Regions from separate parts of the Streptomyces laurentii genome, predicted to be linked through region 2. Evidence: predicted binding sites of a transcription regulator. Region 2 holds the regulator's gene; the other holds the start of a gene.
What was found. Region 2 encodes HspR, which represses chaperone genes until heat shock. Its sites were predicted from a motif close to TTGAGNNNNNNNNNCTCAA; they were not measured.
Positions count from the first base shown of each region.

Region 1: a site for HspR is predicted at 1,951-1,969, ahead of lon (endopeptidase La). Genes of this name have one in related genera too.

Region 1 covers NZ_JBEYHT010000001.1:195,978-199,383, reverse strand. The annotation lists gene lon (endopeptidase La) at 1-1,928, opposite strand, end outside; gene ABZ693_RS00930 (hypothetical protein) at 2,244-2,606, shown strand; gene ABZ693_RS00925 (DUF4259 domain-containing protein) at 2,702-3,172, shown strand; gene ABZ693_RS00920 (hypothetical protein) at 3,169-3,406, shown strand, end outside.
Region 2 covers NZ_JBEYHT010000006.1:34,825-38,230, reverse strand. The annotation lists gene ABZ693_RS05620 (hypothetical protein) at 1-322, opposite strand, end outside; gene ABZ693_RS05615 (helix-turn-helix transcriptional regulator) at 454-1,434, shown strand; gene ABZ693_RS05610 (heat shock protein transcriptional repressor HspR) at 1,541-2,008, opposite strand; gene dnaJ (molecular chaperone DnaJ) at 2,013-3,191, opposite strand; gene grpE (nucleotide exchange factor GrpE) at 3,222-3,406, opposite strand, start outside.

The DNA.
Region 1 (3,406 bases), on a different contig from region 2:
GCCGCGCCGGTCTCCGGGTCGGCCAGCGACGCCTCGACGAACAGGACATCGCCGCCCGCGCCGGTCACCGCGAGCCCGGTGGCGACACCGGGCACGGAGGTACGGCGTTCGGCCGGGTCCTGCGCCGACTCGGGGACGTGGTGCGGACGGCCGATCAGGCCGCGCAGCTCGTCGGGTCCGATGGTGAACGGCAGCTCCCGCCCGCCGAGTTCGTGCTGGGCGGCGACCTTCCGGAGCAGCCGGGCGATCGAACGCTCCAGGGTGCGGACGCCCGCCTCCCGGGTGTACTCGCCGGCGAGCCGGCGCAGCGCCGCCTCCTCCAGGACGACCTCACCCTTCTCCAGACCGGCCCGCTCCAGCTGCCTCGGCAGCAGGTGGTCGCGGGCGATGACGACCTTCTCGTCCTCGGTGTAGCCGTCGAGCCGGACCAGCTCCATCCGGTCGAGCAGGGCCTCCGGGATGGATTCGAGGACATTGGCGGTCGCCAGGAACACGACGTCGCTCAGGTCGAGTTCGACCTCCAGGTAGTGGTCGCGGAAGGTGTGGTTCTGCGCCGGGTCCAGGACCTCCAGGAGGGCCGCGGCCGGGTCGCCCCGGTAGTCGGAGCCGACCTTGTCGATCTCGTCGAGCAGCACCACCGGGTTCATGGACCCGGCTTCCTTGATCGCCCGGACGACACGGCCGGGCAGCGCGCCGACGTACGTCCGCCGGTGACCGCGGATCTCCGCCTCGTCGCGTACGCCGCCGAGCGCGACGCGGACGAACTTCCGCCCCATCGCGTGCGCGACCGATTCGGCGATCGAGGTCTTTCCGACGCCGGGCGGGCCGACCAGCGCGAGCACCGCGCCGCCGCGACGGCCGCCGACGACCCCGAGGCCGCGCTCGGCCCGCCGCTTGCGCACCGCCAGGTACTCGGTGATCCGCTCCTTCACGTCCTCCAGGCCCGCGTGCTCGGCGTCGAGGACCGCCTGGGCGCCCTGGATGTCGTACGCGTCCTCCGTACGCTCGTTCCACGGCAGTTCGAGCACGGTGTCGAGCCAGGTGCGGATCCAGGACCCTTCCGGGGACTGGTCGCTGGAACGCTCCAGCTTCTCGACTTCCTTCAGGGCCGCCTCGCGGACCTTCTCCGGCAGGTCGGCGGCCTCGACGCGGGCGCGGTAGTCGTCGGACTCGTCACCCTCGCCCTCGCCGTTGAGGTCGCGCAGTTCCTTGCGTACGGCGTCGAGCTGGCGGCGCAGCAGGAACTCGCGCTGCTGCTTGTCGACGCCCTCCTGGACGTCCTTGGCGATGGTCTCGGCGACGTCCTGCTCGGCCAGGTGCTCGCGCAGCTGCGCGGTGGCGAGCCGGAGCCGGGCGACCGGGTCGGCGGTCTCCAGCAGGGCGACCTTCTGGTCGACGGTGAGGAAGGGCGAGTAGCCGGCGTTGTCGGCGAGGGCTCCGACGTCCTCGATCTGCTGGACGCGGTCGACGACCTGCCAGGCCCCGCGCTTCTTCAGCCAGCTGGTGGCCAGCGCCTTGTACTCCTTGACCAGCTCGGTCACGGAGCCGGGAATCGGGTCGGGCAGGGTCTCCTCGACGGTGCCGCCCTCGACCCACAGGGCCCCGCCGGGCCCCGTCGTCCCGGCGCCGATCCGCACCCGCCCGCGACCGCGCACGAGCGCGCCGGGGTCGCCGTCGGACAGCCGCCCGACCTGCTCGACGGTGCCGAGCACACCGGTCGCGGCGTACGTGCCGTCGACCCGGGGCACGAGCAGCACCCTCGGCTTGCCGCTGCCCCCACGCGCGGCGGCCTGCGCGGCCTCGACCGCGGCCCGCACCTCGTTGTCGGACAGGTCCAGCGGCACGACCATTCCGGGCAGCACGACCTCGTCGTCGAGCGGCAGCACAGGCAGGGTAAGCGGCGCGGACGCCACGGACTCGGAAGCCATGATCTCCCCTTCGGCAGTCAAGTTGAGCTACACCGACTCAATGCATGTGAGCCTCCCGGTGTTCCCCACCCTTGTTCGCTCTGAGCGATCACCCCGGCCGGGCCTTCGGACGGCGTCGGCCGAAGTGGGGGTGCGGCAGGACACTCGGCCTGCCGCAGGCGGCCACATAGGCTCGCGCCATGGGTGCGTTCTTACCGTTTCTCATCTGACGGCGGGCTTCGCCGCGGTTCTGGCGTTCTTCGCGTGGCCGGCCGTACGGATACGGCGCCGGGGGCTCGGCCGGTGGGCCGGTCTACTGAGGCGGGGTGCCGGCCGATGACCACGGTGCTGTGGGTCGCGGGAGTGATCGTCACGCTGGGGGCCGGCGCGTTTCTGGCGGACCGCGTGCTGCTGGCGATGGAGGCGCGCGGCTGGATCTACTGGCGCAAGACCAAGGGCCTGTCGTCCATCGGCGTCGATTTCGTCCAGGAGGGCGACCCCGGAGCCCAGGCGGTCAAGCGCGCGATGGAACAGGAACGCGTGCGGAAGAACGTCAAGCCGGCGGAGGACCCGCCCTTCCGGGTGGACCTGGGCTCCGGCACGGTGCACATCCGCCGCAGAGGCACGGGCACGGAGACAGAGAAAGAGACAGAGACAGAGACGAACACGAACACGGGACGCGACGAACGGGAGCCGTGAGCCCGCTCCGCCCTCCCCCTTCTCTTTCCACCTCCCCGGCCGTTGTCAGTGGTGGCTGCCACGATGCCCGCACACCACCTCAAGGAGGAGCGGACATGGGCACCTGGGACATCGGCCCCTTCGACAACGACACCGCCGCGGACTGGTGCGGCACCCTCGACGACGCCTCCTTGGAGGCGCGCCAGGGCCTGGTCCACGACACGCTCGCGGGGGCGGTCGGCACGACCGACGAGCTCGACGCGGACGTCGCCGCCGAAGCCGTCGCCGCGGCCGCCCTGGTCGCCACGCAATTCCCTGGCGGCGAGCGCGCCCACCCGCACTACGGACCGGACGAGCCCCTCCCCGACCTCACCGGTCTGCGCGCCCTCGCCCTCCAGACCCTCGACCGCGTCGTGACCGAGCCGTCCGAACTCCTCGAACTCTGGGAAGAATCCGGCGAGGGCAACCTCTGGCAGTCGGGCATCGACCGGCTGCGCACCGTACTCGCCCCCACGCCTCCCGGCGAACAGCTCGCTCCGAACCTGCTGCCCGCCGCCCCCGTCGACGCGCCCGGAAGGCCGTCATGAGCTGGGACGTTCTCCTCTTCCGCCTGCCCGCCGGCATCACGTCGTCGGAGGACATACCCGCCGACTACACCCCGCCCCCGCTCGGCACGCCCCAGGACGTCGGCGCCGCCGTGCGGGCGGCCGTGCCCGGGGTCGATCTGTCGGACCCCGCGTGGGGCGAACTCGTCGGCCCGAGCTGGTCCATGGAGCTCAACATCGGCGATGCCGACGCCGTGCACTCGGTCATGCTCCACA
Region 2 (3,406 bases):
CGTCGGGAGCGACCGACCAGCCCGGGTCGCCGACCGCGGCCGGGGTGTTCAGGTGCCAGCCCGGGTCCTGCGCCACGGCGGGGGCGGCGACCCACCAGCCAGGGTCCCCGGCGACGGCCGCGGGGGCGACCGACCAGCCCGGGTCCTTCGCCACGGCGGGGGCGACGGACCAGCCCGGATCGTTCCAGCCGGGGTCGTTTGCCACTGCGAGCGTGCCGGAAGGCTCCGTGTGCCAGCCCGGGTCAAGGGCGATGCCCGCGCCGACTGACGCAGCCGCGATGAAGGCGACTCCAGCCACCGCGCTTATGAGCTTCTTCTTCATCACCGAGCAACCTCACTTGAAGGAAACGTGATTTCCGACCCCCGCAAGTAAGACGATGGCTTAGTCTCTGCGCGCGCACCACCAAACCCATGCATCATGTTCCTGAGATGCAGGAGCCTGGGGGTGTACATATGCGGAAAGAGGCGGACGAAATCGGGCACCCTCATTCGCATGCGGAGCTGTGCAAAGCGGGGGCCGAGCTCTACGCGGTGGCGTTGCGGACGGGGCGAATACGCCGGTCAGAGGCAGTGGAGGCGCCCTGCCTCCTCGACCTCTCGCTGTTGCACCCCGACCCGGACGACGCGCAATGGCTGCGGCCCGTCCCGCCGTCCGCCGCCCTCGCCCAACTCCTGTCGCCCATCGAGCGGGAGATCCTGGACCGGCGCCGGCTGACCGTCGCGCTGTCCGACACCTTCGCGCCATTCATGGCCATCAGCGCGCACGACTCACCGTCCTCACACGCCATTTCCGTGCTCGAGGGCATCGACCGCATCAACGCCACCCTGGACCGGGTCGTCGCGAACTGCCGCAGCGAACTGCTCACCATCCAGCCCGGCGGCGGCCGCCCCGCCCACGCCCTCAGCGAGGCCCTGAGCCGGGTCGCGCCGCTGCTCGGCCGCGGCATCCAGATGCGCACGCTCTACCAGCACACGGCCCGGCACACCGAACTCACCCTCGCGTACCTGGAACACGTCGGCCCCGAGGTGCAGGTCCGCACCCTTGAGGAGATCATCGACCGGCTGATCATCGTCGACCGCGAGGTCGCCTTCATCCCGGCCAGCCGGGACCGGCAGATCGCCCTCGAACTGCGCCATCCGGGCCTCGTCGCGTACCTCAGGGGCGTCTTCGACCAGTTCTGGCAACTCGCCGTCCCTATAAGAGACGAGATCCCCTACGACCTCAAGACGGACGGCATCAGCGGCGTCCAGCGCTCCATCGCCAAGCTCCTCGTCGAGGGGCATGTCGACGAGGCCATCGCGCGCCGCCTCGGCATGAACGTCCGTACCTGCCGGGCCCACATCGCCAAGCTCGCCGCCGCCCTGGGCAGCGGCAGCCGGGCCCAGCTCGGCTATCTGATCGCCCAGTCCGGCATCCTCGAACGCGACGAGTGACCTTCTTGTAGGGCCGTTTTCACCGCCCATGCGAAAGGCCCCCTCCGAAGAGGGGGCCTTTCGGCGGAACATGAAGGACGCGCGCGACGCGCACGCGACTCGGGGATCACTCCCCGCGCTTGTGCCCCGGCCGCCACACCACGAGCGCGCTGGCCTGCTGCACGTCCGTGTACGGCACCAGATCGCGCCGGTACGAGGCGTGCACCTGGGCCTCGCGCTGGCGCATCGCCGCCGCCGCGCCCTCGACCGCGGTCGACAGCTCGGCCACCCGCGCCTGGAGCGCCGCGACCTGGTTCTCCAGCTCGATGATGCGCTTGATGCCGGCCAGGTTGATGCCCTCGTCCTGCGACAGCTGCTGCACCTGACGGAGCAGCTCGATGTCGCGGGCCGAGTAACGGCGGCCGCGGCCGGCCGTCCGGTCCGGCGAGACCAGGCCCAGGCGGTCGTACTGACGCAGCGTCTGCGGGTGCAGACCGGACAGCTGGGCCGCCACCGAGATGACGTACACCGGAGTCTCTTCGGTCAGTTCGTACGCCCGGTCGGCGAATCCGGGGTGTCGGCGGCGTCCTTCCATGTCCTCATGCTCCCTTCGCGGCCTGGAACAGCTCTGCTCTCGGGTCGGTGTCCGCCATGGCCTCGCGGTACGTCTCCAGAGCCTCGCGGGCCTTGTCGGCCAGCTCCTTCGGCACCGCGACCTCCACCGTGATCAGCAGATCGCCGCGGGTGCCGTCCTTGCGGACCGCGCCCTTGCCGCGGGCGCGCATGGTGCGGCCGTTGGGGGTGCCGGCGGGCAGCTTCAGCGTCACCGCCGGGCCGCCCAGGGTGGGCACCTTGATCTCGCCGCCGAGCGCCGCCTCGTCGAACGTGACGGGCACCGTGACGGTGAGGTTGTCGTCCTTGCGGCCGAACACCGGGTGGGCGTCGACGTGCACGACGACGTACAGATCGCCGTTCGGCCCGCCGCGCTCGCCCGGAGCGCCCTTGCCGCGCAGCCGGATCTTCTGGCCGTCGAAGACGCCCGCCGGGATCCGGACCTGCATGGTCCGCGAGGACTTGGCCCGGCCGGAACCCTTGCAGACCTCGCAGGGGTTCTCGGCGATGAGGCCGCGGCCCTTGCAGTCCACGCACGGGTCGGTCAGCGAGAAGCCGCCGCCGCTGCCGCGCGAGACCTGCCCGGTGCCGACGCAGGTCGGGCACACCCGGGGGGTGCCGTTCTTGTCGCCGGTGCCCGAACACGCCTTGCACGGCTGCTGGCTGGACATCCGCAGCGGTACGGTCGCGCCCTCCATCGCCTCGGTGAAGCTGAGCGTCACCTCGGACTCGATGTCCTGGCCGCGCCGCGGCTGGACGCGGGTGCCCGCGCCGGCCCCGCCGCGGTTGAACAGACCGCCGAACACGTCTCCGATGCCGCCGCCGAAGCCGCCGGGCCCGCTCGGGCCGCCCTGGGCGCCCCCGAAGAGGTCGCCCAGGTCGAAGTTGAACGAGCCGCCGCCCGGGCCGCCGGCCCGGAAGCCGCCGTTCCCGAACAGGGCGCGCGCCTCGTCGTACTCCTTGCGCTTCTTGGGGTCGCCGAGGATGTCGTTGGCCTCGGAGATCTCCTTGAAGCGCGCCTCGGCGCCGGAGTCGCCCTTGTTGGCGTCCGGATGGTTCTCGCGGGCGAGCTTCCGGTACGCCTTCTTGATCTCGGCGTCGGTGGCGTCCTTGGGGACGCCGAGAACCTTGTAGTAGTCCTTCTCGACGAAGTCCTTCGTGCTCATCGACGTCCCTCCTCTCGGACGATCGTCGCGTCAGCCCGCCTCGGGGCCACCGCTCTCCTCGTCGGCCTTCTTCTCTTCGTCCTTGCCGGCCGGAGCCGCGCCCGGCTGGGGCTCGGCGACGGCCACGCGCGCGGGCCGGATGGTCCGCTCGCCGATCCGGTACCCCGGCTGCAGGATCGCCACGCACGTCGTCTCGGTGACGTCCGGTGCGTAAC